DNA from 3 places in the Neorhizobium sp. S3-V5DH genome. Region 1 is predicted to be linked to each of the others. Evidence: riboswitches for the same ligand, from Rfam matches in the RefSeq annotation. Region 1 holds a riboswitch; each other region holds the start of a gene.
The links. A riboswitch is a leader RNA that binds a small molecule or an ion and turns the genes downstream of it on or off. The one in region 1 is predicted to bind cobalamin.

Region 2: another riboswitch for cobalamin. It lies ahead of EDE09_RS14310 (DUF1636 domain-containing protein); the one in region 1 lies ahead of bluB (5,6-dimethylbenzimidazole synthase).
Region 3: another riboswitch for cobalamin. It lies ahead of EDE09_RS07465 (ABC transporter substrate-binding protein); the one in region 1 lies ahead of bluB (5,6-dimethylbenzimidazole synthase).

What each region holds. Positions count from the first base shown of each region.
Region 1 covers NZ_SMCL01000021.1:5,739-15,947, reverse strand. Annotated here, with positions in the region: gene EDE09_RS22345 (ABC transporter ATP-binding protein) at 1-313, opposite strand, end outside; gene EDE09_RS22340 (ABC transporter permease) at 313-1,452, opposite strand; gene dgcA (N-acetyl-D-Glu racemase DgcA) at 1,570-2,553, shown strand; gene EDE09_RS22330 (MFS transporter) at 2,523-3,707, opposite strand; gene EDE09_RS22325 (UDP-2,3-diacylglucosamine diphosphatase) at 3,812-4,627, opposite strand; gene EDE09_RS22320 (NADP-dependent malic enzyme) at 4,844-7,171, shown strand; gene EDE09_RS22315 (hypothetical protein) at 7,291-7,959, shown strand; gene bluB (5,6-dimethylbenzimidazole synthase) at 7,960-8,646, opposite strand; cobalamin riboswitch at 8,721-8,906, opposite strand; gene EDE09_RS22305 (TolB family protein) at 8,933-9,763, opposite strand; gene EDE09_RS22300 (NAD+ synthase) at 9,774-10,209, opposite strand, start outside.
Region 2 covers NZ_SMCL01000008.1:163,200-173,408, forward strand. Annotated here, with positions in the region: gene EDE09_RS14285 (precorrin-2 C(20)-methyltransferase) at 1-30, opposite strand, end outside; gene EDE09_RS14290 (precorrin-8X methylmutase) at 27-656, opposite strand; gene cobG (precorrin-3B synthase) at 653-1,966, opposite strand; gene cobN (cobaltochelatase subunit CobN) at 1,963-5,253, opposite strand; gene cobW (cobalamin biosynthesis protein CobW) at 5,269-6,306, opposite strand; gene EDE09_RS14310 (DUF1636 domain-containing protein) at 6,303-6,704, opposite strand; cobalamin riboswitch at 6,811-7,013, opposite strand; cobalamin riboswitch at 7,072-7,265, shown strand; gene EDE09_RS14315 (CbtB-domain containing protein) at 7,302-7,478, shown strand; gene EDE09_RS14320 (CbtA family protein) at 7,492-8,247, shown strand; gene cobO (cob(I)yrinic acid a,c-diamide adenosyltransferase) at 8,244-8,858, shown strand; gene EDE09_RS14330 (cobyric acid synthase) at 8,863-10,209, shown strand, end outside.
Region 3 covers NZ_SMCL01000003.1:305,385-315,593, reverse strand. Annotated here, with positions in the region: gene EDE09_RS07475 (nitroreductase family protein) at 1-452, shown strand, start outside; gene EDE09_RS07470 (LysR family transcriptional regulator) at 746-1,642, opposite strand; cobalamin riboswitch at 2,100-2,337, shown strand; gene EDE09_RS07465 (ABC transporter substrate-binding protein) at 2,524-3,555, shown strand; gene EDE09_RS07460 (iron ABC transporter permease) at 3,552-4,580, shown strand; gene EDE09_RS07455 (ABC transporter ATP-binding protein) at 4,577-5,371, shown strand; gene EDE09_RS07450 (fatty acid desaturase) at 5,503-6,543, opposite strand; gene EDE09_RS07445 (DUF6481 family protein) at 6,633-7,013, opposite strand; gene EDE09_RS07440 (cold-shock protein) at 7,190-7,399, opposite strand; gene EDE09_RS07435 (cytochrome C oxidase subunit IV family protein) at 7,643-7,996, opposite strand; gene EDE09_RS07430 (heme-copper oxidase subunit III family protein) at 8,009-8,719, opposite strand; gene EDE09_RS07425 (cytochrome c oxidase subunit 3) at 8,732-9,442, opposite strand; gene ctaD (cytochrome c oxidase subunit I) at 9,439-10,209, opposite strand, start outside.

The sequences.
Region 1 (10,209 bases):
GCACACCCAACCGCATGTCCACCTGCATGCGCTCCTCTTCCGAGGCGTTGTCATAGTCGATGCCGAGGATTTCGATCACGCCTGACCGGTGCGGCAGAAGGCCGAGAACCGTGCGCATCAGAACGGACTTGCCGGTGCCCGAAGCGCCCACAAAGCCCAGAATTTCGCCGCGATAGACATCGAGATTCAAACGGTCGAGCACCACCTGATTACCAAAGCCGACAGTGACATCACGTACCGAAAGCACGACTTGGCCACTGTTTGGCTTATCCTTGCCGTTACCCTCTACCGCCTCTTCCAACCCCGCCCCCATCAAAAATCGATTGCCGAATAGAAGATGGCGAAAAGCGCATCCATGAGGATAACGACGAAGATTGCTTTGACGACGGAGGTCGTGACGTGTTGCCCGAGAGATTCGGCGCTGCCGCCGACTTTCATGCCCTCCACGGCGGCAACGATACCGATCGCCAGTGCCATGAACGGCGCCTTGATCATTCCCGATGCAACGGACGTGTGGTCGATCGCCTCATGCAGACGTGACAGATATGTGTCGAAAGTGATGCCCGAATAAGCCCAGGCAACAACCGCCGCGCCGAAAAGAGCGGCAAAATTGGCGATGATGGTGAGGAGCGGCAATGCCACTGTAAGCGCCACGAGGCGCGGAAAGATCAGCACGCCCACCGGATTGAGGCCGATGACGGTCAGCGCATCGATTTCCTCGCGCATCTTCATCGAACCGATCTCCGCGGTAATCGCGCTGCCCGAGCGGCCGGCGATCATGATCGCCGTGAGGAGAACCCCGATCTCGCGAAGCTGAAGTATGCCGACAAGGTCGACCACGAAGATTTCCGCGCCGAAGTACCGGAGCTGAAAAGCGCCCTGCTGTGCAATGATGGCGCCGATCAGGAACGACATCAGCACGATGATCGGCACGGCCCGCACGCCCATCCGGTCGATATGGGTGACCACCGATGCGGGAGAAACCCCCGCCCCTCGGCCGAACTTCATCTGCGCGCCGCGGACCGCCGAACCGAGAATGTGCATGGCAGCATAAAAATCGCCGCCGAGCCCCACCATGATCTTGCCGCTCGGAGCAAATATCCGCTCGAAAAGCGTGCCTTTCTTTCCATTCTCGGCGGGAGGCGCAGGCGCCTTTTCCGGCAATGCGCCGATCAGTTCCCGGATCGGTCCTTCGCCCCCGGTAAGGACCGCGTCGCGGCCCTGTTCAACCTTGGACGTCATCAGCCGTCGAATCAGCCACGCTCCAGCCGTATCGACGCCGCCGACGCCGTTGAGATCGATCTCCAGCCTGCCCTGCCCCTGGGCGCGTTCCAGCCTTTCAAGATCATTCAGGATCGGAGAAATTGTCGAACCTCGCCAGTCGCCCGCCAAAAGATAACGTTCGCCGCCTGGCAGATCTTCGGCCTTGATTTCGGCTGCCTTGGACGTCACGGCTTCTTTCGCAGTCACTGGTCATTTGAGGTTTCAATACGATACGGTTGATCGCATTTTCAGGATCAGCAATAAAGCCGCCTCACAGGTATTTGCGTCAAAAGGATGCGTAAAACCATGCGCCGTCACCTCGAAGCCACAATAGAAACTTTTCCGATCGCCGGCTTATTCACGATTTCGCGCGGCTCGAAAACTGAAGCCGAAGTCATTACCTGCACGATCCGCGAAGACGGTTTCTCCGGACGCGGCGAATGCGTGCCCTATAAACGGTATGGCGAAAGCCTTGATGGCGTCCTTTCCGATATCCAGTCGATCACGGAGGCTGTCGACAGCGGGCTGACGCGCGAGGAATTGCAGACCCGGATGAAACCGGGGGCCGCACGGAATGCAGTCGATTGCGCGCTTTGGGATCTGGAGGCGAAGCGCGACGGCCTCCGGGTAGCAGACCTCATTGGCGCAGCCAGCCAGAAGCCTCTCGTTACGGCATTTACGCTTTCACTCGGCGAGCCCGCGGTTATGGCTGCCGATGCCCGCAGAAATGCTCAACGCCCGCTCCTCAAGATCAAGCTCGGTACCGAGGATGACGAATCACGGCTTCGCGCCGTTCGCGAAGCGGCTCCGAACGCACGCATCATCGTGGACGCCAACGAAGGATGGACGGAAGAAAATCTCTCGCACCACATGGCTGTCGCGGCGGAACTGAACGTGTCGCTCATCGAGCAACCTCTACCCGCCGGCAAGGATGCGGCCCTGGCCAATATCCGGCGCTTGGTCTCGGTTTGCGCCGATGAAAGCGTGCACATGACAAAAGATCTCGAAAGCCTTCGCGATCGCTATGATGCAGTCAATATCAAACTGGACAAGACCGGCGGCCTGACGGAAGCACTGGCCATGAAGGCCGAGGCTCAGCGACTTGGATTTTTGGTCATGCTCGGCTGTATGGTCGGCTCCTCGCTTGCGATGGCTCCGGCTGTTTTATTGGCGCAGGAAGCCGATTACGCCGATCTCGACGGGCCATTGCTGCTTGCAAGGGACAGGCCGACCGGCCTTCGCTACGAGGGTTCGCTGGTTTATCCGCCAGACCCTGACCTCTGGGGTTGAATGCGAGCCGCAAATGCGATCGTTGCCAGCCCGATCAAGGCGAGAAGCGACATCGCGAGGTAACTCGTCACCCCGAATTGCCGGTAAAGAAAACCGGACAATATGGTCGAAATTGCCAGAAACACGCCGTTGTAGAAGACATACGCGCCCTGCACCGTGGATTCCTGATGCTCCTGCACTGACTCTACCAGGCGTTGTTGAAGTCCCAGATGCACGAAAGCGAACGAAAACGCATGCAGGCCCTGTAGCGCCATGTAGCCCCAGAACCCCAGCGAGAATGGAAACAGGCTCCAGCGCAGGATCGCCGCCGCGCAGCCGATCCGCAACAGCGTCCAAGGCGATACGGACTTCGCGAGCCTGCCGGCCGTCAAAAATACGACGATTTCGAAAATGATCGCGGCGCTCCACAATATTCCGATGGATCCGCTCGAGAAGCCGATCTGCTGCCAGTGGATCGTGCCGAAGGTATAGAACATTCCATGGCTAGCCTGAGCAATCGACGCTCCGATCATCAACACATGCAAGTCGACACGACGGATCGAGCTGGGATTAAAACCGGCATTGGCGGGTCGAATCACGGCTTGACCGAGCCTCGGAACGGCAAACGCAACCAAGACTGTTAGCACAAATCCGACCGCCACTGCGGGCGGGATCGTCTGAAAACCCCAGTAACCCTGAAGCTCTCCGACGATAAGCGCGACAGCCATGAAGCCGACTGAGCCCCAGACGCGCATGGCGCCGTACTGGAATCCCCAACGCCGGACACCTGTGACTGCGACGGATTCGACGATCGGCGCATAAGGCGCAAAGAAAGCCGCCTGGAGGCTGACGATCAACAGCACAGGCCAAAAGGTGTCCGTAAAAAACATGGCCAGCGCCGTCGACAACGACAACGCGCCGGACCAAACAAGCATCAGCGTCCGCTCCCCCAGCCGGTCGGCAAAAACGCCGGCCACCGGCGCGGCGAACACCCGCAAGAGAAGTTGCGCGGCCAGCACAATCCCGATTTCGAATTCGGAAAAGGCAAGTCCGTCGAGCCAAACCGGCAGATAAGGCAAAATGACGCCGTTCACTCCCAGTGGTGCGCCATAGGCGAGTGCGCAGCGCAATTGGAAGAACCGGGGCGCGGCGGGCGCCGTCTGTGTAGGAATCACGATTTCACGGGTAGGTTGCTGAAACTTGCCGCTTACCTAACACAGAGCCCTGCCTATGCCTATGGCAAGAAATGGCCCTAGGCAGAGCTGACACGTATCGCAGTTCAGGCAGCCCGCATGTCCTCGACGACCTGCGGCGCCGCCAGTGCCTTGATCTCGGCGGCAGCGGTATCCCGCTGCCAGGAAATCATTTCGAGCCTGCCATCCTGATGTTCGACAATTGCCGTGCAGCTTTCCACCCAGTCGCCGGTATTGACATAATGGATGCCGTCGATGTCCTCCATCACTGCATGGTGAATATGGCCGCAGATCACGCCTTCCACGTTATGGCGGCGCGCCTCTTCGGCCACGACGCGCTGAAACTCGCCAATGAAGTTGACAGCATGTTTGACCTGCAGCTTTGCCCAGGCGGAGAAAGACCAGTAAGGCATGCCGAGGCGTCTGCGGATAGCAGCCAGGCCGAGGTTGATGACGATGGCCGCGTCGTAGGCCCAGTCGCCGAGATAGGCGAGCAGGCGCGCGTTGCGAACGACGACATCGAACTCGTCGCCATGCAAGATGAGGTATTTCCTGCCGTCAGCCATCTCGTGAATTGCTCGCTCGGCCACCTCTATTCCGCCGAAATGCGTGCCGGGAAACGACCGCAGGAATTCGTCGTGATTGCCGGGAATATAGACTATGCGTGTTCCCTTGCGCGCCTTGCGCAGAAGTTTCTGAACAACGTCGTTACACCCCTGCGGCCAATACCAGTTCCGTTTCAGCCGCCAGCCGTCGATGATGTCACCCACGAGAAAAATGGTATCGGCTTCATGATAACGCAGGAAGTCCAGCAGGAAGTCAGTTCGGGCGGCCTTGGAGCCGAGATGCACGTCCGAAATAAAGAGCGTTCTGAAATGCCTTGTTTCCACTTGCCCGGTCACGAAGTCGTCCTTTCGTCGCCGCTTCTTTGTTTTTCAAAACCAGACTCGTGTTTCAGGATGATGACAGGCTCCGGGAAAACCCCGATCAGCGGCGCTCCGATATCGCTCCATTTCCGCTATCACCGCAAATTAGCTGCTGTCGCACCCGGCCGATTGATGTAAGGAGGGTCTCTCCTTACCATCAGCCCATGCAGAAAAAACAAGCCAGGAGGAACCATGAACGCGCAGGATAAACCAAAATCGCCGGCCGTGCCGGCCACGGGCGATCTCGACGAGCAGGCGCTGTTCTTCCACCGCTATCCCCGCCCCGGCAAGCTCGAAATCCAGGCGACCAAACCGCTCGGAAACCAGCGCGACCTGGCACTTGCCTATTCGCCGGGTGTCGCCGCTCCCTGCCTTGCGATCCGCGACAATCCCGATGCGGCTGCCGATTTTACAGCCCGCTCCAATCTTGTCGCGGTGATTTCCAACGGCACGGCCGTGCTCGGCCTCGGCGATATCGGCCCGCTGGCATCGAAGCCGGTCATGGAGGGCAAAGCCGTCCTCTTCAAGAAATTCGCCGGCATCGATGTCTTTGACATCGAAATCGAAGCCCGCGGTATCGAGACGATGGTTTCTACCATCTCGGCGCTGGAGCCGACCTTCGGCGGGATCAACCTGGAAGACATCAAGTCTCCCGAATGTTTCGAGGTCGAGCGCCGGCTGCGCGAAAAGATGAACATCCCGGTGTTTCACGACGATCAGCATGGCACAGCGATCATCGTGGCAGCCGCGATCCTGAACGGGCTGGAACTCGCCGGCAAGAATATCGGCGACGTGAAGATCGTCACGTCCGGCGCCGGTGCGGCGGCGCTTGCCTGTCTGCATCTTCTCGTTTCGCTCGGAGCGAAGAAGGAAAATATCTGGGTTCATGACATCGAAGGCCTGGTCTACGACGGCCGCAACACGCTCATGGACGAGTGGAAGGAAATCTACGCCCAGAAATCCGATAAGCGTGTTTTGGCCGACAGCATCCACGATGCCGACGTCTTCCTCGGATTGTCTGCAGCCGGAGTGCTCAAACCAGAACTGCTTGCGCGCATGGCGCCGAAGCCGCTCATCATGGCGCTCGCCAACCCGACACCGGAAATCATGCCGGAACTCGCCCGCTCCGCCCGTCCGGATGCCATGATCTGCACCGGTCGTTCGGATTTTCCGAATCAGGTGAACAACGTCCTTTGCTTCCCCTATATCTTCCGCGGCGCGCTGGATTGCGGCGCCCGGACGATCAATGAGGAAATGAAGATGGCGGCGGTCAAGGCGATCGCGGCACTTGCCCGCGAGGAGGTTTCCGACGTTGCCGCTCGCGCCTATTCCGGCGAAACGCCCGTCTTCGGCGCCGACTACCTCATCCCCTCACCCTTCGATCCCCGGCTTATCCTGCGCATCGCACCGGCCGTCGCAAAAGCCGCAGCGGAAACCGGCGTAGCCTCCCGCCCGATCCAGGACTTCGACGCCTATCTCGATCAGCTCAACCGCTTCGTCTGGCGCTCTGGCTTTGTCATGAAGCCGATTTTCGCCGCCGCCAAGACCGCCGAGAAAAAGCGCGTAATCTTTGCGGAGGGCGAAGATGAACGCGTGCTTCGCGCCGCGCAGGTATTGTTGGAGGAAAAGACCGCCACGCCCATCCTCATCGGCCGCCCGTCGGTCATCGAGGCGCGCCTTCAGCGCTTTGGCATTCGTATTCGGCCTGAGGTCGATTTCGCAGTCGTCAATCCGGAAGACGATCCTCGATACCGCGAATATGTCGATGATTATTTCGCTCTGGTAGGGCGCAGGGGCATCAACCCGGAGACTGCGCGCACCATCGTGCGCACCAACAACACAGTAATCGGGGCGCTTGCCGTCAAGCGCGGCGAGGCTGACGCGCTGATTTGCGGCGTGGAAGGCGGTTATGATCGGCATCTGCGCGACGTCGAGCAGATTATCGGAAAAAGGGAGGGCGTCTGCGCCTTCTCGGGCCTGAGCCTCTTGATCTCTCAACGGGGCGCGATTTTCTTCACGGATACATTCGTGAACTACAATCCTTCCGCACAGGAAATCGCCGAAATCACCATTCTCGCCTCCCAGGAAGTCCAGCGGTTCGGCATCGTCCCCAAAGCGGCGCTGATCTGCCATTCGAATTTCGGTTCTCGGGATTCCGAAAGCGCACAAAAGATGCGCGCCGCCCTCAGCCTTGTACGCAAACGGACTCCTCAACTGGAAGTCGACGGTGAGATGCAGGGCGGCTCCGCGCTTTCGGAAGACCTGCGCAAGCGCGCCATGCCAGACAGCTCGCTGACCGGAGAGGCCAATCTTCTGATCTTCCCGAACCTGGACGCGGCCAATATCTCGTTGGGGATCGTTCGAAATCTCACCGATGCACTTCATGTCGGACCGATTTTGTTGGGTACGGCGCTGCCTGCACATATCCTCTCGCCCTCGGTAACGTCGCGCGGCGTGGTAAACATGGCAGCGCTGGCTGTTGTGGAGGCCTCACAACCGGATTTCGCTCTGCAGTCCTAGGCCTGTGAACCGCATAATCCGTACTGGCTCCGCAGATTGCGAGAGCGTGCTTATGATATTGTCAACTGGCCTGCCTCATGATGCGGTTACCGATTCTAGAGATCGCCGGACATCGACTGATGCGCATTCGCAACCTGCTGATCGCCCCAATTCTGCTTGCACCCGACATGGCTTCCGCGCGGGATATAGGCACCTGCGCGGCGCTTTACCGGCAACTCAACAATGCTCCGCAAATCATCGGCAACACCGCCGAGATGCGGCGCTATTCGCAACATCTCAGCGAGATCAACGGCGACATTCGTCGGCATCGAATCGAGATGCGCCGCAGCGGCTGCGGCGGCAGCATCGTCGTCTTCGGTGGCAGCGCTAATGGCGGCGCCTGCGACGAGATGCGCGATGCGCTTGGCGCGATGGAGCGTGAGCGCGACGCGTTGACGGCGGATCGGGAGAATGCACGCCAGCTCTGGCGCTCGTCGGATGAACGCAATGCCATTCTTGCGTCGATCCGATCGAACGGCTGCCTCCCTTCCGATGTCGAAGAGGAGCGGAAAGAGCGGCTGAAGGTTCAGGGGATCGAATTGCCGAAACCGGAGCCCTATTCAGGAGTGACCGACCTGCGGACAAAAGATCCGAAGGAAACGAAAGCGGCAAACCTGCCGCCGCCTCCGCCGTTGGAGCGCACCTACGATCCGAACAAGAAGGTTCGCATAGTGGGCCCCCAGTTTCTGCCGGATACAAGCATTGATCTTGCCAATCCGAAGTCTACCGGCCCACAACCCCAGCAGTGATCAAGCTCGGCCCCATTTGTCGTTGAATACCAGGTCCTCGAGCAAGAGCCGCTGGCGCCAGCCCTTTACCGCCAGCTCCGGTTCTCGATAAAGGCGGTCGACGTAGCCGACGCAAAGCCAGGCAACGATTTGAATTCCCTCGGGGATACCAAGCAGTGTCCGCAGGTCCGCCTCGTGGAAAATGCTGACCCAGCCCACTCCGACACCTTCGGCCCGTGCCGCCAGCCAAAGGTTTTGCACCGCGCAGACGGACGAGAATACGTCCATGCGCGGATCATGAGTGCGACCGATGACAACGGGGCCTGCCCGCTCGGGATCGCAGGTGACGCAAATGCTGAGCGGCGCCTTGCGGATGCCCTCCAGCTTCAGGTTTTGGTAGACCTCGCGTCGTTCTTGCGGAAACATCTCCGCCGCTTCCTCATTGGCCCGCGAGAAGGCCTGCCAGGCGGCTTCACGGACCTTCGGGTCACGCACCAGGATAAAATTCCACGGCTGCATGAAACCGACCGACGGCGCAGCATGCGCCGCCCCAAGCAGCCGCCCAACGAGATCGTCCGGAAGCGGCTCGGGTAAAAACTGATCGCGCACGTCACGGCGCGTCTCTATGGCCCGGTAGACCGCAGCACGGTCACGTTCCGGGAATTCTTCTGCAGGCATCAAGGCATCGGCAAAAAGATCAGGTCGCATCGTTAATCCCCAACAATGCTGACACCCCGCGTAATAAAGCAGGGCACCAAAAAAACCTTGCCGCCGTCCACGCGGGTCGGTCTATCTCGACAGGCCGGTCTTCTGACTTGGCTTCATCCGCTCGCCGCAGCCTTCCCGGAAATCCCAGTGGCATCTACTTTGCGGCAAGCGTCCGCCTCACAGCGTTGGGCACGTTCCGGTCTCGCACCGGATTCCCGATTCTCCTGCCAGCGGCAGGCACCTGACGTCGCGGTTATGCATGAGCGGCCTCACGCATTCAAGCCCCTCATGCGACAGGGAAGTAGCGCACATAGGCGAACTCGTTTCCATCCGGCGACCAGTTGGGCGAATTCATTGTGCCTTGCCCGCCAAACAACTCGAACAAGGTCTCCACATGACCGCCATCCATGTCCATCAGCCGCACGCGGACGTTTTGGTCGCGCGGATGATCGAATACCGTCGCGTCGTAGGAGATGAAAACGATCTTGTCTCCTTTTGGTGACGGATGAGGAAACCAGTCGCCGTAATTGCTGTCGGTGATACGTTCCGCTGCGCCTCCCGACGCAGGTACGCGCCAGATCTGCATGATGCCGGTACGGCTGGAGTTGAAATAGATCCATTCGCCGTCGGGAGAATAGTCGGGCCCGTCGTTCCGCCCCTCTCCGAAAGTCAATCGTGTCTCTTCGCCGCCTTCCCTATCGATCGTATAGATATCGAAGAGATCGTCGCGGATACCGCAATAGGCGAATTTTCCACCATCCGGTGACCAGCCATGCCAGTAGGAGGGCAGTTTCTCCGTCACCAGCCGGGGATCACCACCCTCCGCCGGTAGCACATAGATTGCCGACTTGCCGAATTCTACCTTGTCGGAAATGGCGATCAGCGAGCCGTCCGGCGAAATGCCATGATCGTTGTTGCACTCACGCGCAAAGCCGGTATCGACTGGAACGGGAGCGCTGTCACCCAGCGGTGACAGCCGGTAGATCAGCCCGTCGCTGTTGAGCATCAGATAGTCACCACGCGGCGACCAGTTCGGCGCTTCGAACAGAGCTTCAGTCTGCCAGACAACCCGGTATTGCCGGGTGCGAATATTGTAGATCTCGACAGAACTCCGCAGCGCCATGCCCTCACCGGTCCCGGAATCGGTTGGTGATCGGATAGCGCCGATCTCGACCGAAGTTCTTTTTGGTGATCTTTACACCGGGTGCGGATTGCCTCCGCTTGTATTCGGCAAGATAAAGCAGGTGCTCAATTCGGTGGACGGTCGCCAGATCGTGACCCCGGGCTACAATCTCTTCCGTTCCCATTTCCAGCTCGACCAGGCATTCGAGGATATCGTCGAGTACCGGATAGGGCGGCAGCGAATCCTGGTCGGTCTGGTTGGGACGCAATTCCGCAGACGGCGCCTTGGCAAGGATGTTCTTCGGGATGACCTCGCCGCCGGATCCCAACGCGCCAGGCGGCAGATGCTCGTTGCGCCATGCGGACAACCCGTAGACCTGCATCTTGTAAAGATCCTTGATCGGATTGAAGCCGCCGTTCATGTCGCCATAAAGCGTCGCA
Region 2 (10,209 bases), on a different contig from region 1:
CAGTCTGCCCTTGAGGATCGCCGCGTTCAAAGCCCTGCCCTCGCGAGAGCGTTGACGCAGGCCGCCGTCATTGCCGAGCCGCCCATGCGGCCCCGCACCACAGCAAAAGGAATGCCGAGCGTCGATTCCATCAACGCTTCCTTGGATTCGGCGGCGCCCACGAAACCGACAGGCATGCCGATGATCGCAGCCGGGCGCGGCGCACCGGCATCCAGCATTTCGAGGAGGCGGAAAAGCGCGGTCGGCGCATTGCCGATCGCCACCAATGCGCCATCCATCTCGTCCCATAAATCGAGGGCCGCGGCAGACCGGGTATTGCTGATCGTTTTCGCCAGCTCGATCGTCCGGCTGTCGCGGAGCGTGCAGATCACCTCATTATGCGCGGGCAGACGGGCTCGGGTGATGCCGTGCGCCACCATTTCCGCATCACAGTAAATCGGCTTGCCCGCGTGCAGCGCCCCACGCGCCCGGGTGACGAAGTCCTTTGAAAAGCGGAAATGACCGGCCGCCTCCACCAGCCCGCAGGCGTGGATCATGCGCACCGCAATCTCTGCCTGATCGGGGGAAAACGACGAAAGGTCGGCCTCTTCGCGGATGATCGCAAAGGACTTTTCATAGATGGCGTCGCCTTCGCGGATGTAATCGTAACTGTTCATGGTCGTCCTGATATGGCAGCTGCGGCGAGCCGATCGGCCCCGAGCCGGGCTAGGCAAGCGGCGGAATTTTCCCCGGCACGCTTTTCCGATCTGACGAGATCGGCAAGGCGGCGAAGCGTGGCTTTGGTATCGGCAATTGTGATGTCGGCAAAGGGCAAATCGGTTGCTTTGCCTTGGGCGATCAATGAAAGGCCTGCAAAGGTGCCGCAAAGGGCAAGCGCCGCCGGTTCCGGGTGGGCGCAGCCTTTCGGGCAACCCGAGATGTGCAGCTTGAATGATCCATCCAGCAGGTCGGAGCAGCCACGTGCCGTTTCTTCAGCCACATCGCGAGTGGCGATACTAGCCGACCGGCAGGCGGGACTGCCGGGGCAGGCGGCTATGTGAGCGCGCGGATCGGCCGCCGACGTGATGAAGCCGTTTTCGGCAGCGAATACTGCGAGGGCTTCGCATGCCGGGCGCTGGCCGAAAAACAGCAGGGAATGATCCAGAGCCGGCTTCAGGAATCGGACCCCGCGCCGCTCGGCTTCTACACAAAGCGCAATGACATCCTCGGCTTTCGATTGGGCAAAGGCAGGTCCGATCCCCACAGCATGGAGGCTGTCGGCCAGCACAAACAGGTCGAATGGAGAGGTGGTCGGGAGCTCGCCGTTGTCCCGCAGGAGGTTCGCCGCCAAATCTCGCCCTCTGGCTCCGTTCCCCATGGAAGCAAGTTTTCCAAGCAGATCGAGCGCCGCTGAAACAGCCTCGGCTTCGTCGAGCGTGGCCAAGACGCCAGCGGATGCTTCCGAACCACCGAGGAGGAGCTTCCAGCTGATATCATCGCCCATCTTCACCGCCACCAGGCGGATATCGGCCAGAAGATGGGAAAGCCGCAGCTGGCCGTGCCCATCCACAACGACCGACATTTTGGGCGCCAGTCCTGCGATATCGCGTGCACCTAGCCGAATAGCATCCGCAATCGGGCGCGGATCGGCGATCTCGGTGTCGTCCAGGCCGGCAAGAGGCGGAGTCTCCACCGCCAGTCCCTCGCGCAGCGGCAGGTTCAAGGCCCGCACGTCTGCGTCGAGCAAAGGTGCGGATGCCTCACTCAGCCCCCGGATTTGCAAGTTACCGCGGGCGGAAATATCCAGAATGCCGTTGCCATGAATGCGGGCAAGCCGGCAGAGATCGACCAGTTGCAGAGGCGATATCGCATCGGTCAGCGCTACACGGGCCAGCAAACCGTCGCCGGTCATCATCGGCGCGGAAAGCGCAGGGCAGGCACCGCGCCGCATGTGCAAAGTCGTGGGGTGGAGCGAGGGAGCTGTCATGCCACCTCCCTTGCGAGCATTTCGAGCTCCGCGTCCACGGCGTTGCGGCGCGGATGCCAAAGGCCCCGGCGAAGCGCAGAGCGAAACCGCTCGCCCATGTGGCGCAAGCCCTCCGGGTTTTGGCTGATCAGGAAATCACGAACCTTTTTATCCCCGATATAGGCGTCATAAGTTGCTTCTATCAGCGACTGCGGGATGGCATGGGTCGTTTCCGCAAAACCAATCAGCCGGTCCACAGTCTCCACCAATTCGGCCGCGCCCCGGGGGCCGTGCCGCATCTGGCCGGCGATGAACCGCGGGTTGACGGCGCGGGCACGGACCACGCGGGTCACGGCTTCGGAAATCGAACGGGCTTTCGGCTTCTGCGGGTCCGTCGTGTCGAGGGCTATAATGTCCGCCTTGCCGCCGAGCGCGGCGACCGCCGCGGAGAAGCCGCCGATGAAGGCGACATCGGCGGAACCGTCAAGCAGGTCGCGGCCAGGATCGTCGCCGGTGTGAACGAGGAGGTCCGCCGATCCCAATTGTTCGGCAAACTTTCCAGGCATCTGAAATGCATCACCTTCGGCGCCGCCGAAAGCGTGGCTGGTGGCATCGAGATAGATGCGTCCAAGCTCCTCGCGTTCAGCCCAGGCGCCGTCGGCAAGCTTTTCCTCGATGCCGGAACCATAAGTGCCGGGCGCCGAACCGAATATGCGCGGCGGCACCCGGCCAAGTTTCCGGGCCTCTTCGGCGAGCGGATTGTCGCCGGGCGCTTCTTCACGTGCGGCGATTGCCCGCATGGCGGCGTCGAGCAAAGCGATCAGCGCCGGGAACATGTCACGAAAGAGCCCGGAAATCCTGAGCGTCACGTCGATGCGCGGGCGACCGAGTATCGCCGGCGGCAAAACTTCGATGCCGGTTACGCGGCCGGTCGCTGTGTCCTGCACCGGCTTTGCGCCCATCAGGGCGAGCACCTGTGCCACTTCCTCGCCGCCGCTTCTGAGCGATGCGCTGCCCCAGAGATCGAAGACGAGGCTTTTCGGCCAATCGCCATGATCCTGAAGATAGCGTCTCAGGATTTCTTCGGCGGCGCGTTTGCCAAGCTCGAAGGCGGTCGGTGTGGGTAGCGTGCGGGGATCGCTGGCGAAAAGGTTGCGCCCGGTCGGCATCACATCAAGGCGGCCGCGCGCCGGGGCGCCGGATGGGCCGGGGCGGATGTGTGTTCCGTCCAGCGCATCGAGCAAGGCCTGGCGTTCGGCCGCGGCGCTCCGTATCCGCAACAGATCGTCATCGCCAGGTGCGACCTGCCCGAACACGTGCTGTCCATCCTTGATCGCAAAATCCTTGAGATCGCAAAGAAAAGCATCGATCCGGGTAAGGGCAGTGTCGGGATCGTCGTCGCGGGAAACGCCAGCCTCCGAAGCCAATCCCGTCTCGCGGGCGGTCTCGACGATCAGCTTTGCCAGCCGGTCGCGACGCCGCCGGTCCAAACCGTCCGCCTGCGCATATTCGTCGACGAGCAGTTCGAGCTTCTTCTGCTCGTCGGAAAGCCCGGCGCCGGTCAGCACCGGGGGCAGATGACCGACGGTGACCGCGGAAATCCGCCGTTTGGCCACTGCCGCCTCGCCAGGATTGGAAACGATGAAAGGATAGATGATCGGCAGGCTGCCGGTCACAAGTTCGGGAAAACAATCTTTCGACAATGCCACCGTTTTGCCGGGCAGCCATTCAAGTGTGCCATGCGCGCCGACATGGACGACCGCGTGAGCGCCGATCTCGTCCCGCATCCACTGGCCGAAGGCGATCAACGCGTGGCGAGGCGGAAGCTCGGGGTCGTGATAATCGGCGCGGCGATCTTTATTGCGCCCGCGGTCCGGCGCGAGTGCCACGGTGATGTTGCCGAAATGCGCGGCGCGGAAGCGGTAGGCCCCGTCTTCCACATCCTCATCCGTTTCAGGCAAACCCCAGGCGGCTTCGGAGGCGGTTGGCGAGCGGTAGGCGGTAAGCCGATAGGCGCCGGATTTCCCGACCAGCCGGTTCAGCAGGTCCCGTGCCGTCTCCGGAATGCTCGAGACATAGTAGCCGGCTAGGGAGAGCTGGTGCAGCATCGACAGCACGCTTTGCGGCACGTCGAGGCCGACGGCATACCCCGTTCGCCCCGGCGCGCTCGGGTAGTCCGGCAGCAGGATGACGATCTTGCGTTCCGTCCGGGCCGTCATTTTCAGGCGCAGAAAGGCGGAAATGCGATCGGCCACCTGTTCGACCCGATCCGGTTCCGGCTGGTTCACAAGATTTGCGGAATTGTCGCCGGCCTTGAAGGAGATTGCCCCGGCGAGGATGCGGCCGTCCAGTTCAGGCAAGACGACATGCATCGCGAGGTCCGCCGGGTTCAGGCCGCGCCGGCCTTCCGCCCAGCCCTCCCGCCGGGTCGTGGCGATCACGACCTGGAAGACTGGAACGCCGGCACGGTCAAACAGCGTCTCGCCCTGCTCGTCGGCGCTGCTGGCGAAGGCTGTGGTTGCGATGATCGCGGCCGGCTCTTGTTCCGCTATTGCCTGTTCCACAAAAGCCACCGCATCTGCATCCTTCAAACCGCTGACGAAGATCGGAACCGGCGCGAAACCGCGTGCAGCCAGCGCTTCGAACAGTGCATCGATCGGTGCCGCATCGTTGGCGAGCAGCATGGAGCGGTAGAACAGGATCGGCAGGCGCGGCGAGCCCGTCGCGGCGCTCGTCAACAATTCAGTCGCCTCGACGATGCCTTGCCCCGGTTTGTAAAATCCAGCCTTCGGCACGGGTGCCGCTTGCGTCAGCGCCTCGGTGTCGCCGGTTGCAAGCGCAGCCAACCGTCGCGCCAGAAGCCGCATGTTCTCCCGCCCACCCTCGCGAAAACAGGCGAGGATGCCGGCAAGCGTCTCTTCTGAAACCGTCGAGGCAGCGGCCAATCGGTCGTCGCGGATGCTGCATTCGCCCGGCAGCAACGCCAGCGCGATCTTATCGCGTCGCGCAAGCCGGGAAAGCTCTTCCACCCCATAGGCCCAACGGTCATAGCCGCCGAGGATGCGCACGAGAATGAGACGGGCATGCGCCGCCGTCCTCTCTATCCATAGATCGACGGACATCGGGTGCCGAAGATCGGAAAGATTGGCCAGCCGCAAGCTCGGCTGATCTGGGTGCCAAGCCGCAGCAATACCGTTCAGGTCGCTCCCGGAAAAGGACAGCACCACCACATCGGCCGGCGACTGGTTAAGGTCGACCGGTTCGATCAGGTCGTCGAGCGACGACGATGTGGTGGCGAGGATATGCATCCTTTTCTTCAGCCTCTATGCGGCCAGCATTCTTTCGATCGCTTCGCGGTCGATTCCCTTTTCACCGATCACCACGAGGCGGCTCTGTCGCGTTTCGCCGGGTGCCCAAGCGCGATCGAAATAGTGGTTCACGCGCGATCCTACCGCCTGGACCTGCAGGCGCATCGGCTTATCCGCGACTTCCACGAAGCCTTTTATGCGCAGAACGTTTTCCGCTTCCGCCGTCGCGGAGATGCGCGCCGCAAGTCCGTCGGCATCGGAAATGGCCGGCAGATCGACGACGAAACTGTCGAAATCATCGTGGTCGTGATCAAGCTCGTCGTCGTGATGGGTCTTGCGGTTTTCAATGTCGTCCTCCACGGCAAGGCCGAGGCCGATCAGCACGGCCGGGTCGATCGCGCCATTAGCCGCGGTTACGATCTTTACGGCCCGCGGCAGATGCGCAGAGACGCGGTCCCTTGCTGCGGCAAGCCCGACCGAGTCCAAAAGGTCCGTCTTGGTCAGCACGATCATGTCGGCGCAGGCCACCTGGTCTTCGAAGACCTCCTCGACCGGATCGTCGTGGTCGATCGAGCCATCCGCCTGGCGCTGAGCCTCGAGCGCTTCGTGATCGTCGGCCACCCGGCCTTCGGCGAGTGCGAGGCCGTCCACCACTGCAATCACCCCATCCACGGTCACCCGAGCTTTGACGTCCGGCCACTGGAAGGCCTGGACGAGGGGCTTCGGCAGAGCGAGGCCGGAGGTTTCGATGAGGATATGATCGACGCGCGGCTCGCGGGAAAGAATCTGGTCGATCGCCGGCACGAAGTCGTCTGCCACCGTGCAGCAGATGCAGCCGTTGGCAAGCTCGATGATATTGTCTTCCGGGCAGGTCTCAATACCGCAGCCCTTCAGCACCTCTCCGTCGATGCCGACATCGCCGAATTCGTTGACGATGATCGCCAGCCGCTTGCCATCCAGCTTTTCGATCAGGTTACGGATCAACGTGGTCTTGCCGGCGCCGAGGAATCCGGTAACGACGGTGCACGGAATGCGGTCGAAATTGACGCTCATGAAGGCATGTCCTCGTGATGATGAAAGGGTGGGATGCGGGCCGTCATGCCCTTGCCGCGCAGGCAGGCGGGACGGCCACGAAGGGGAAGGAAGCCACGCTCGTCTTCTGCGAGCATCATTGCGCCGGCGACGATATCGTCGACGTTCTCCAACGTCAGATGACCGAAGACATAGGACCAGCCGGACCGATGGTTGAAGGCGGCACTCGGGCTTTTTTCGCAATTGGCAAGGCAGGTCACCGGCTTGACTGCCAGCGGCTTGCCGGCGCTAGCTTCCTTCAGCGCAGCGATCATTTTCAGGCCCGGCCGGATATCCGGATCTGCTTCGTCACGGCAGTTCGTGCAGACGAAGATTGTCACGCCGATGTCGTCGGGATCGTCTTTTCGCTCGTCACTCATCATTCAGCCGCGTTACCGCCGGGTTCAAACAATCGGGGTGCGGAGCAGAAAAGCAAAGCTCGTCTGCCATGAATGACACGGCTTCCTCCGGAGCACCCCGCCCGGCGAAGCTTACAAATCCAACGGCAGGTCTCCTGGCTCGCGGGTCGCCGCCATTTGCCTGCCTTCCCGGATTATCCAGTGGCTCGGTGGCAATGGCTCGCCGCCTACAGTTGCGGGGGCAGCCGCGGCATTGAGCATAAAGCTCGCACCGCATTCTCTCTTAGCCCCTCCCGTTGCCAGAAAAGGACCGTTCCTTTCAACTACGCCCGGTCGCGACACCATGTCAATGCGTCGCAAAGGCGATTGCGAGGCTGGCGAATTCGTCTATAGTGGCCAAGCCTATGGTGCCCGAAAGGGTTTGAGGGAATGCGGTGTGACGGATTGTCGTCAAACCCGCGGCTGCCCCCGCAACTGTAAGCGGAAAGTCTTCGTCCATGAAGCCACTGGAAAATCCGGGAAGGCGGGCGTTAGGCGTTCGATCCGCGAGCCAGGAGACCTGCCGAGGCTGAAGACGAAATGGAACGGCCCTCGGGTGGAGGGCGAAAGGACGATACGATGGTTACGAATTCCGCTTCGATGGCAACGAGCGTTTCTGCTTCGAAGATTATTCCGCTTAGCATGACGGCCCTGCTTGGCTTGTTCATCGTCGGTTTCGTCGGCTTCTCCCACATGGAAGTCGTTCACAATGCCGCCCACGATTCGCGCCATTCCTTCGCTTTCCCCTGTCACTGAGGGAAAACTTTCCATGTCATTGTTTCGTAACATCGTCTTCACGGCGGTGATCGCCGGGCTATTGTCCGGATTGCTGCTCACGATCATGCAGAGCCTTTCCACCGTGCCGCTGATCCTGCAGGCCGAGGTATTTGAAAATGCCGGCGGTGGGGCAGGCCATAGCCACGATGTTCCGGCAGCGGGAGCAGCTAGTCCTGCCGACCACCACCATGACGAAGCGGCCTGGGCTCCAGCCGATGGCCTCGAACGCTTCATTTATACCGCCGCTGCCAATGCATTGTCGGCAATTGGTTTCGGGCTCGTTCTGGTCGCGGCTTCAGAGGCTCTTGGCGGCTTCAGGGGTTGGCGCGGCGGCCTGATGTTCGGCATTGCCGGCTTCCTCGCCGTCAGTCTCGCACCCGGTCTCGGCCTGCCGCCGGAATTGCCGGGCATGCCCGCTGCGGAACTTGGGCCTCGACAAATCTGGTGGATATCCACCGCCGTCTGCACTGCGGCTGCGCTTGGTCTCCTGGCTTACACGCGCTCGGCGATTTTTGCTGCCCTGGCGATCGGTCTGCTGATTGCTCCCCACCTGATCGGCGCGCCGCTGCCGCCGTCTCACGAGACGGTCGTGCCGGTCGAATTACACGCTCGCTTCGTCAACGCGGTTTATGCCACGAATCTGGTGTTCTGGGCCCTGCTTGGGGCAGCTTGCGGCATGCTTCGCGAGCGTTTTCACGCAGGCGAGGAGGCTTCTGCCGCATCTGCGGCAAAGCTCGCTTCACGGTGAAACAGGTCGACGAAAGCATAGCCGAGCGCCATCGCGCCAAGATGGCGAACCGCAAGGCGGTTCAGGACAAGGAAGTCGCGGAGAAGACCCTGGAAAAGGGCCTTCTCATCGTTCACACCGGCCCGGGTAAAGGCAAGTCCACCGCCGCTTTCGGGCTGGCGCTGCGCATGCTCGGCAACAACCGCCGAGTCGGCGTGGTGCAGTTCATCAAGGGCGCTTGGTCGACGGGCGAGCAGCCGGCGCTGGCGGTCTTCGGTGATCGCGTTGTCTGGCACACGATGGGCGAAGGCTTTACCTGGGAGACGCAGGACCTGAAACGCGATATCGCCGCCGCCGAAAAGGCTTGGGAAAAGGCGCTCGAGCTCATGGCTGACGAGACGATCGGCTTGATTATCCTGGACGAACTCAATATCGCGCTGCGCTATGATTACCTCGATCTCGACAAGGTCATTACGGAGCTGCAGTCGCGACGGCCGGACCTGCATGTCGTCGTCACCGGCCGAAATGCCAAACCAGCATTGATCGAGGTAGCCGACATGGTGACCGAGATGACGCTGGTGAAGCATCATTTCAAGGCGGGCGTAAAGGCTCAGGCCGGCATCGAGTTCTAGGCGCATGGTTGCTCGATCACTGATGTTTCAGGGAACGGGTTCGGACGTCGGCAAGTCGTTGGTCGTGGCGGGCCTTGCCCGCGCCTTCACGCTCCGAGGTCTGAAGGTTCTGCCGTTCAAACCGCAGAACATGTCGAACAATGCGGCGGTAACGGCCGACGGTGGTGAAATCGGCCGGGCGCAGGCATTGCAGGCCCGTGCCGCCAAGGCGCCGCTCAGCGTCCACATGAATCCTGTCTTGCTGAAGCCGCAGAGCGAAGTTGGCGCGCAAGTGGTGGTGCAAGGCAGGGTCGAGGGCAATGCCAAGGCGGCCGAATACCAGGATCTGAAGCCGAAGCTGATGCCGCGCGTGCTGGAAAGTTTCGAGCGTCTCCGAAATCAGGCGGATCTCGTGCTGGTCGAGGGCGCCGGCAGCGCCTCGGAAATCAATCTGCGCCAGAACGATATTGCCAATATGGGCTTTGCCCGGGCAGCCGACGTGCCGGTGGTGCTGATCGGCGATATCGACCGCGGCGGCGTGATCGCCAGCTTGGCCGGTACGAAGCTTGTGCTCGAACCTGAAGATGCGGCGATGATCCGCGGCTTTATCGTCAATCGCTTTCGGGGCGATCCAACGCTGTTTGCCGACGGCATGCGGATGATTGCGGAACTGACACACTGGAGGTCGATTGGCCTTCTGCCGCACTTTGCCGATGCAGTCCGCCTGCCGGCGGAGGACGCGCTCGGTCTCGCCGGCTCCTATACCCGGAAGGCGGGGGCGAAGATCCGCATCGCCGTGCCGATCCTGCCTCACATATCGAACTTCGACGATCTCGATCCGCTGGACGCCGAACCGGATGTGGAAATCGTCCGCGTCCGGCCCGGCGAGGTCATTCCGGTGGATTGCGATCTCGTGCTGCTGGTCGGCTCCAAGGCAACGATATCCGATCTGGAGGCGCTAAAGGCGGCTGGTTTCGATATCGATATCGCCGCGCATGTGAGACGCGGCGGACGTGTGCTGGGTCTCTGCGGTGGTTATCAGATGTTAGGCAGCCGGATTTCTGATCCCGAGGGTATAGAAGGTCCACCGGGGGCGGTTGATGGACTTGGTTTGCTCGATATCGAAACAGTGCTGACCGGCGACAAGCGGCTGGAAGCAGTTTCCGGCAGCAGTTTCGACGGAGTATCATTAGTCGGCTATGAAATGCACGTGGGCCGGACGACCGGGCCGGATTGTGCGCAGCCGTTTTCGGTCGTCGGCGGCAAGGCCGACGGGGCGCTGTCTCGCGACGGACGAATCTGCGGCACCTATCTGCATGGCCTGTTTGCCGATGACCGGCAGCGCTCTGCCTGGCTTGAGCGGCTGGGTGGC
Region 3 (10,209 bases), on a different contig from region 1:
TGCGCGAACTGAAATCCTGGTTGCGCTTCAACCCGCGCCAGGCGATGGCATCTGGCGATGGGCTGTTCGGCCCTACGAGCGGCAACCCATCCTTGCCGAGCTGGCTGGGTCCGCACCTCTTCGATCTCGCGTTTCGCGCGGATACCGAGAACGATAAATACGCAAGGCAGCTTCATTCGTCAGCGGGCGTAGCGGTGTTCGTTTCCGAACGCGACGATGCGGAGCATTGGGTCCGCGCCGGACGTGCCTGCCAGCGCTTCGCCCTGCAGGCGACGGCGCTCGGTCTCAAGCATGCCTTTATCAATCAACCGGTGGAAGTCGCGCAACTGCGACCCGAGCTGGCCGCGCTCGCCGGCCTGCCTGGACGTCGGCCGGACATCGTCATGCGGTTCGGATATGGGCCGACGCTACCCTATTCGCCGCGGCGCCCGGTGGAGGCGGTGCTGGCGTAAGCGAACACACGAGACCTCGCCGTCATGGGATCTGCGGACAAGCGTCATTGGCGACGGCCCGGGCCTTTCCGGTAGTTGCGGAATCGGATGCTCGAACCCCTTGCTCAGCTTCTCAGATGCGCCGCGGTCTACAGCAGACCTTCTCTGGGAACGAGCTGGCACTCGAGCCATGTCGCGGTAGCGGCGAATTTGATGAATCGATGAAGTTGGCGAGGCTCTTATCCGAGGGGGTGGCCAAGTTGGGACCGATTGCGCCCGCCCGGAATCCCTGAAACGTAATTCGTCCCTACCGCCTAATGCCCGTGGTATCTCAAGGCATCCACGACGACCTTGAAGGCAGGGGAGTTCTGATGCCGGGTCGGGTAATAGATGAAATAGCCTGAAAATGGAGGCGACCATTCTTCCAGCATGGGCACGAGGCGTCCAGTCGCGATGTGTTCGGCGACAAGATCTTCCGGCAGATAGGCGATGCCACCATTTTTCATGGCAGCATCTATCATGGGGTAAGAGCTATTGAAGGTGAGCTGGCCGTCGACTCTGACACGTAGCTCTTGCCCGTCCTTCTCGAATTCCCAGACGTAGAGCCCGCCGCCGGTGGCCTGGCGCATGTTGATGCAGTTATGCTGTACGAGGTCCTGCGGATGCTGCGGCGGCGGTTGCGTGGCAAGGTACTGGGGCGAGGCGACAGCCAGCATTCGCCAGTCGGGACCGACCCTGATGGCGATCATGTCTTTCTCGATGCTCTCGCCGAGCCTTATCCCTGCGTCGAAACCGTCTTCCACAATATTGCGCAAGCCGTTATCCCGGCTCAGCTCAAGCTTGATATCGGGGTATTCAGAAAGGATCGGCTGCAGTCTGGGCCAGACGATGCTTTCCAGCGCGTGATCAGACAAGGTAATCCTAATAGTGCCGGACGGTTTGTCGCGCAGGGCCATGAGTGCCGCAAGATCATCCCTTATGGCGGAGACCCGAGGCGCCAGCGATTGAAACAGACGCTCACCGGCTTCGGTCAGCGCCACGTTACGGGTGGTGCGGGACAGAAGCCGCAGGCCCATGCGTGTCTCCAGGCGCTTGATCGTGTGGCTAAGCGTGGACTGAGTAATACCGAGTTTGGCCGCAGCCCTGGTGAAACTCCGCTCCTCTGCCACGGCCAGGAACCATAAAAGGTCGTTGAAATCTTCCCTGGCCATCGTTTCCCCGTCCGGTTTTCATAGACGACTTATGGTCTGGATCGATAAATTAAGCGAAGTATGGATACCAATCCATAGGCGTTGCCTCTGCTGCCGTCTTCAGCGAGACAGCATCCTTCCGTCTCGACGACGCCCGGCCGCACCCCTCCGTCTCGATTAGCGGCAAGGACGACATCGGCGGCTGAAAAGAGAAGGCCGGTGCCCGTAACGAAGCATTCTTGCGCAACTTTTCATTTGACGAATGTAATAACATTACATATGCAGATCCGTGTGATTTTTGAGAGTGATTATACGACACGGGGCTCGGTATGCTTCTCCTCACCTATCACCGGTATCTCGCCGAGCCGATCTCGACCAAAGTCCCCGGTCCGAACGGGCGCGGAAATCTCATACGCTTGCTCTTCGGTCTCCGCACCTTGGCTGCCGTCTTTTCCAGCTTGACGGCGAGACGGACGGGCCTTTATCTGGCGATGACGGTTCCCGGAGTCAAAAGCAACGGGACGAAAAGGGAATACGGTGCGGACGACCCGAAGGGGATCCAAGACCGTGGCTGCCCCCGCAACTGTGAGCGGATTGCCGTCCATCCTCGTGGTGCCGAAAGGCGCCATGCCACTGCGCTGGTTTTGGGCGCGGGAAGGCAGGTGGGCGACAGATATTCGCAAGCCAGGAGACCTGCCGTCGAACATCGATCCATCATCACGGGCGGGGATGCCCGAAGAGGAGAAAGACATGGCCGACACCCGCGCTTCATCGCGCTTTTGCGTATCATATTTCCCAGATCTCCATCGTCGACGGGGCGACCGGGTGCTTTGAAAGCATCCTGATATCTAGCGCGGCCCGTTCAGGACCCGCATTCACATCACACTTCGGGAAATATAACGATGATCACTTCCAAGCGGTGGCCGCACGTTGGCCTGTGCGCTTTGTCCTTGATTGTTTCAGGACTGTTTCACAACGCCCTGGCGGCAGAAACCGTCTATCCTCTCACGCTTGAGAATTGCGGGCGGCAGATAACCTTCAAGAACGCGCCGTCACGCACCGTCTCGATCGGCCAGAGCAGCACCGAGATTCTCTACCTTCTCGGTCTTGCGGACAAGGTGATCGGCACTGCGCTGTGGGTCGGGCCTGTCCTGAAAGGCTACGAAGAGGTCAACGCCAAGATCGAACGCCTCGCCGACAACGATCCGAGCTTTGAAAGCGTGCTTGGAAAGAAGCCGGACATCGTCACCGTGCAGTTCCAGTGGCAGGTCGGTCCCGAGGGTGTCGTTGCAAAGCCCGAACAGTTCGAGGAACTGGGCATCGCGGTCTACACGTCGCCGTCCGACTGCATGGGCAAGGAAAATTCCGCCGCCGGCGACGGCGTCCGCCATCAGGTTTTTACCATGGACCTCGTCTATCAGGAGGTTCGTGATCTCGCGAAGATCTACGACGTGCAGGAAAAGGGCGAGGAAGTAGTGGCCGATCTCAAGCGGCGTGAGGCAGCGGCGCGCGCCAAGGTCGCTTCTGTCGAGGGCAGGCTTTCGGCCGTCTTTTGGTTTTCCAGCGCCCAGCAAGACGCTGACCCATACGTGGCGGGTAAAAACGGGGCGCCCGGCTACATCATGTCGGCTCTCGGGATCGAAAACATCATCAAAACCGACGAGGAATGGCCGACGGTGGGCTGGGAGACAATCGCCAGGGCCAATCCGACGATGATTGTGGCCGGCGCAATGAATCGCCGCCGTTACCCGCTGGACAGCATCGAGGCGAAACGTAAATTCCTGGACACCGATCCTGTCGCCAGCCTGATGCCGGCAGTTAGGAGCGGCCATGTCTTCGACATGGATGCGCAAGCCATGAATCCGACGATCCGCACCATCGAGGGCATTGAGGCGCTGGCCGATGCCATTGCAGGCGCCGGTCTGGTCAAATGAGACCTGCAGTCTCTTCCATTGGCCGTACGGGCGCTATTCCGCTGGCGCTTGTGGTCCTCGTCGCAGTCTTGTGGCTTGGCGCAGCGATCGGCGAGACTTCGATCCCGTTCGGGGTGGTTGCCAAGACGGTGGCCAACCGGCTGTGGAGTGCGGGCTATGCGCTCGAGCCGATCGACGAAGGCATCGTCTGGAGCTATCGGCTCAGTCGGGCAGTCGTAGCGGCTTGCTGCGGTGCGGCGCTCGCCTTGTCCGGGGTGGTGCTGCAGTCGCTGCTGCGCAATCCGCTAGCCGATCCCTATATCCTCGGGATCTCCGCGGGGGCTTCCACCGGGGCCGTCAGCGTGGCGATTCTTGGCCTGGGGGGCGGCATGATGACGCTCCCGATGGGTGCACTTCTCGGAGCCCTCATAGCCTTTGCCCTTGTCAGCCTGCTGGCCCTCAAGGCGGGCAAGGGAACGGCGGCCATCATTCTTGCAGGCGTTGCGGGGTCGCAACTTTTCAATGCGCTCACTTCCTTCATCGTTACCAAGGCGGCGACCGCGGAACAGGCGCGGGGCATCATGTTCTGGCTGCTCGGCAATCTGTCTGGAGTCCGCTGGCCGGATGCCTGGCTGGCGATTCCTGCCGCATTGACGGGTCTTCTGGTCTGCCTTTGGCATGCCCGCTCGCTTGACGCCTTCACGTTCGGCGCGGAATCGGCGGCATCACTCGGCATATCCGTTCGCCGCACCTACGTCGCACTGGTCGGAGTCTCCGCAATGATGACGGCGGTCATGGTTTCGATCGTCGGCTCCATCGGCTTTGTCGGTCTGGTCATTCCGCATGCAGCGCGCATGCTGGTCGGCGTCCGCCACAGCGTGCTGTTGCCGGCTGCCGCGCTGATCGGCGCCGTTTTCATGATCCTGGCGGATATCCTTTCCCGCGTTCTCATCCCGGGTCAGGTCCTGCCGATCGGAGTGATCACCGCCCTTGTCGGAGCGCCGGCCTTCGCTTTCGTTCTGGGGCAGCGAAGGGGACGCGGATGACGCTTACGGCAAAAGACGTTTCCTGGGGCGTCGGGGAAGCTGCGATTGTGAAGAGCATCTCGCTGGAGGTCAGGGAAGGAGAGTTTCTCGGTCTCATCGGTCCGAACGGCTCGGGGAAGACGAGTCTGATGGCGTTGCTTTCCGGCATCCGCAGGCCGCGGTCCGGCGAGGTCATTCTGGATGGCGTGCCGATCGGCAGGCTCGGTCGGCGCGAAGTCGCCCGGCATCTGGCTTTTGTGGAGCAGCAGGCGGAGACCGCCGAGCGGATCACTGCCAGGCAGGCCGTCGAGCTTGGACGCACGCCTTATCTCGGACCTTTGTCGCCCTGGTCAGCCAATGACGATGCGGTCGTCGAGGCGACCCTTGCCAATGTCGACATGGCTCATCTTGCCGATCGGCTTTGGCATACGCTTTCGGGCGGGGAACGCCAACGTCTGCATATTGGCCGCGCTCTTGCCCAGCAGCCGAAGATTCTGCTCCTGGACGAGCCGACCAACCACCTGGACATCGGCCACCAGATCAGCCTGCTCGATCTCGTCGGCCGGCAGGGGCTTACAGTGGTCGCGGCACTGCACGACCTCAACCATGCCGCCATGTTCTGCGATCGGATCGCCGTGATGCAGGGCGGGCGGCTGGCTGCGCTCGGAACGCCTTCCGAGGTGCTCACCGCCAAACGCATCCGCGAGGTTTTTGGGATCGAAGCCGAAGTCGAAATCGATATCCAAGGAAGCTGTCACGTCCGTTTTCAAGCACAAGGCCGAAAGGGCGGGCAATCTGCTTCCATGGGGTAAAATCACGGCGTGCCGACTGCAACTTCTCCCGATGAAAGATCATGCCGGCGTGATGCAATACGCCGTCAATGAACCGCGGAAGGATACGATTTCCGGAGGTAATCCGGCAGAGCCGCACGTTGCCGGTTAAATCACGCAGGCGTTGCCATCTTCGCAGCATCCTGGAAGGAAACGAGCTTGCTGCTCTTTTCATCCCAAAGCACGAGCCTGACGCACTGAATGCTCTGCCACAAGGTTATGCGGCCGATACCAGCAAGCTCGGGATGGTCGTGAAGCACTTCCGTCAGCCTGTAGTAAGGAATCCGGCTCGATAGGTGATGGACGTGGTGAACGCCGATATTGCCGGTAACCCATCGAAGCACCAGCGGCAGGTCGTAATGGGATGCGCCGTGAAGCGCGGCTTTCGGGAACTGCCATTCGTCGCCCTTCGACCAATGGGTGTCCTCGAACTGATGCTGGACGTAAAAGAGCCATACGCCGGCTGCACCCGCAAGCAGAACCACCGGCAGATGGACCAGCAGAAAGGGAACGAGCCCGACGGCCCAGATCATCAGAGCCGTGAGGATTGCGACCGCGAGATTGGTCGCCATCGTGGAAACCCACGGCAAAGCCCCGGAATTCATCATCCCGAAAGGCAGGCGCTGCTTGAAGAGAAAGAGCCAGGCAGGCCCGATGCCGAACATGACCAGCGGATGACGGTAAAGCCGGTAGGCGAGACGCTTCGACCAGGGAAGGGCATGATATTCAGCAACCGTCAGCGTGGTGATATCGCCGACGCCCCGTTCGTCAAGATTGCCGGCCGAGGCGTGATGGGCGGCATGCGCCCGCCGCCAGTAGTCGTAAGGCGTCAGGGTCAGAACCCCGAGGGCCCGCCCGGTCCAATTGTCGAGACGCCGGCGCGCGAAGAACGAGCCGTGCCCGCAATCGTGCTGGATCATGAAGAGCCGCAGCAGAAAGGCGGCTGCCGGGAGAACGAGGACGAGCCCGATCGGAAAACCCAGGACGACAGAGATATAGGCGCCGGCCCAGAACGCCGTGAAGGGAAGAAGCGTGACGATCAGTTCGAATGCGCTGCGGCCAAAACGGGGCTGCCGATATTTCGATAGAATCTTCAGCCACGCGCCGACGTTGTCATCTGCGACATTGGCGATTGGAAAAACATGGGCGTTCATGGAGTTCGATCCACCTTCTCGGCCTCGGGGCGCAGCAGCTCCGAGGAGAGATTCGCCGTTGCGTTCTGCTGGTATATGCTCTGCAACCGTCAGCGCTGACGGGCCTTGCGTGCCGCGTAGCGGCGGTCGCGTTCTGCCTTGCGGGCGGCTTCATCGGCCACGACGCGGGAAACGCGCTCGTTGATTTCTGCTTCTCTGGCGGCAGCCTCGGCTTTTTCATGGGCTTCCGCGGCGGCGGTCAATTCCGCCGCTTCCTTCCGGAGGCGCTCATTTTCCGCTGCCTTCAATGCTTCACGTTCGGCGCGGCGGGCTTCTCGCGCTGCCGCAACGGCTTCGCGCTCAGCACGCCGCTCCTGCATGGCGGGATCGTCCGCTTTCGGGGCGGACGCAAATTTCGCCAAAAGCCTTTGCTTGGCATCCGCTGCGGTTTTGCGGCGCTCGGCAAAGCTGTTGTCGTTCGGGTGTCTCAATGGATCTTCCTTGTATTTTTCGGCATGTTACAGGTGCAGGCGGAGATCGCTCGCGGGAAGCCGGGCGACTATTCGCGTCAGCCAATTACCTTAACAGAAAAAGGCCAGACATCCGCCTGGCCTTCGCATACTTTCGCTACCCATGCCAGTACATCCGTGGTCATGGAAGCTAAAGTTTAGGCAGCCTGAAGCTGGCCTGCAGACATCTTGCCCGACTTCTTGTCGCGCTCGAGTTCGAAGCCGAGCTTCTGACCTTCAACGATCGAGCTCATGCCGGCGCGCTCGACAGCAGAGATGTGAACGAAAACGTCGGCGCTGCCGTCGTCAGGCTGAATGAAGCCGAAGCCCTTGGTGGCATTGAACCATTTAACTGTGCCAGTGGTCATAACGAACCCTTTCATAGCAATTGTGGACCGCCGGGCGACGCACGGCGGGATGTTTTCGACTTTTGAGAGGGAACGTTCGTCAAGAAGCGCGAGGCGCAGCAACAACAATATCAGCAAACAAAGTATCGATGGTTCTCAAATAGGGGATGCCAATGCGATTGTCAACTTTTTGTTTTAGGAAATATAAATAATGCTACTTAAGGTAGATTTTTACCGAATGCAATCGGCGCCAACACTGCGCGATCAGGGCGCGGTGTTGAAGAAGGCGAGCCGGGTGAAGATGGTGTAGTTCGCTTCCGAGACCATCAGTGCCATGAAGATCAGCACGGCTGCCGGCGGCAGCAGGATAGCGTAAACGAGCGCCAGCCGTTCCCAGGCCATATGCATGAAGACAGCAACGATCAAACCTGCCTTCAGCATCATGAAGACGATGATCAGCAACCAGCGCGCCAAGCCCTGGACCCCGAGATAATCAACCATGTAGGAAAAGGCGCTGAGCACGAAGAGCAGGCCCCAAACGAGGAGGTAGAGCCGGATCGGATGCTGCGCGCTGTGCGCTTGCGTGGGTGTCTGCATATGCGATGTTGTCTCGCTCATGATGACGCTCCTTCACCACAGATAGAAAAACGCGAAGATGAATACCCAGACCAGATCGACGAAGTGCCAGTAGAGGCCCATGATCTCGACGGACTCGTACTGGCCTTTCCGGCTTGTGAAAAAGCCGCGGCGCGCCACGTCGAAATCCCCTCGCCAAACCTTGCGGGCGACGATGAGGAGAAAGATGACGCCGATCGTGACGTGAGTGCCATGGAAGCCGGTGATCATGAAGAAGGTCGATCCGAACTGGGGAGCACCCCAGGGATTCTCCCAAGGACGCACACCTTCGGATATCAGCTTCGTCCATTCGAAGGCCTGCATGCCCACGAAGGTAGCGCCGAGAAGCGCCGTCGCCAGCATCAGGGCGGCCGTCCGTCCGCGTTCGCGGCGATAGCCGAAATTTACAGCCATCGCCATGGTGCCGCTGCTTGAGATCAGCACGAACGTCATGATCGCAATCAGGATCAGCGGTACGTCCTGCCCGCCGATATGAAGCGCGAAGACTTCGCTCGGATTGGGCCAGGCGACAGGCGTCGACATTCGGGCCGTCATATAGGCAATCAGGAAGCAGCCGAAGACGAAGGTGTCGCTGAGGAGAAAAATCCACATCATCGCCTTGCCCCAGGAGGCGGTCTTGAAGGCGCGCTGATCGGAGGAAAAATCGGCGGCGACCCCTCGCAGCCCGGTGGGACCGAGGTCGGAATTGCCGAGAGACTGTGTCATCCGAGATACCTCCTAGCTGATCAGTTGGCGGCAGAGATCGATGAAATCATTCGCCCAGCCGGCAAAGAGCACGAAGAGCAGCAGCCAGACGGCGAGCATGAAATGGGAATAGATGGCGGAAAGATCGACGCTAAGACGTAGCCTGTCTCGCGGTACATCCGCTGCAAATACCCGCACTGTCGTACGGCCAAGCACGACAAGCCCTCCGAGGATATGAAGGCCATGCAGGCCGGTGAGCATATAGAAGAAGCTGTTGGCTGGGTTGTCGGCAAGCACGTAGCCGGCCGATACCAGCTCCCGCCAGGCCTGGATCTGTCCGATGAGAAAGAGAACGGCAAGCGAAAAAGCGGCTGCTAGCGCCAGCGGCAGGCTTTCCATGCGGTCATGCCGCGCTTCTCTTTTTGCCCATTCCAGGGCGCCGCTGCTCAACACGAGCACGGCGGTGTTTGCCCAGAGCAGGCGCGGAACCGGAGTGGCCCACCAGTCCGCCGAGGCCATGCGCATGAAATAAGCGCTGACAGAGAGGCTGAAGAGGGCGCCGACGACGCCGAGGAAGACAAAGAGGCCGATTTTCACCGCAGGTTTGGACGGCAGTTCCCGCCTGTCTGTCGCGGGCAGCTCCAGGCCCGTTTCAAGCCAGGGTTTCGACATCAGCCGCTGCCCGGCCAGCCACCAGATAATGACGCCGCCGATTAGGGCAAGGAAGATCAGCACGACGTTCATGCGACGACCTCCCTCGTGAGGCCGCCGCTTGGAGGCTGCGTCTGCGGAATGAAATCCTCAGCCGATCCCGGCACGCTGTAGTCATAGGCCCAACGGTAGACCACCGGCAGATCCCTGCCCCAATTCCCGTGCGCAGGAGGGGTTTGCGGCGTTTGCCATTCGAGCGTCGTTGCCCGCCAGGGATTGCCGCCTGCTTGCCTGCCTTTGAAGAGGCTCCAGACCAGATTGAACAGGAAGACGATCTGAGCTGCGCCCACAACGAGCGCCATGACGGTAATGAAGACGTTCAATGTGTTGGCCGAAGGCGGAACGAAGACCGTGTCTCCCAGTTCGTGGTAGCGGCGCGGCATGCCGAGCAGGCCGAGATAATGCATGGGAAAGAAGATCGCATAGGTGCCGAGAAAGGTGATCCAGAAATGGATATGACCGAGGAAATCGTCCAGCATCCGTCCGGTAACCTTGGGATACCAGTGGTAGATCGCCCCGAAGATGACGAGGATCGGCGCGACGCCCATGACCATGTGAAAATGCGCGACGACGAACAGCGTATCGGACAGGGGAACGTCGACCACGACGTTGCCTAGGAACAGTCCGGTCAGGCCGCCGTTGACGAAGGTGACGATGAAGGCTAGCGCGAAGAGCATGGGCAGGGTTAGATGGATGTCGCCGCGCCATAGTGTCAGCACCCAGTTGTAGACCTTGATGGCAGTCGGGACAGCGATGATCAGCGTGGTGGTGGCGAAGAAAAAGCCGAAGGCCGGGTTCAT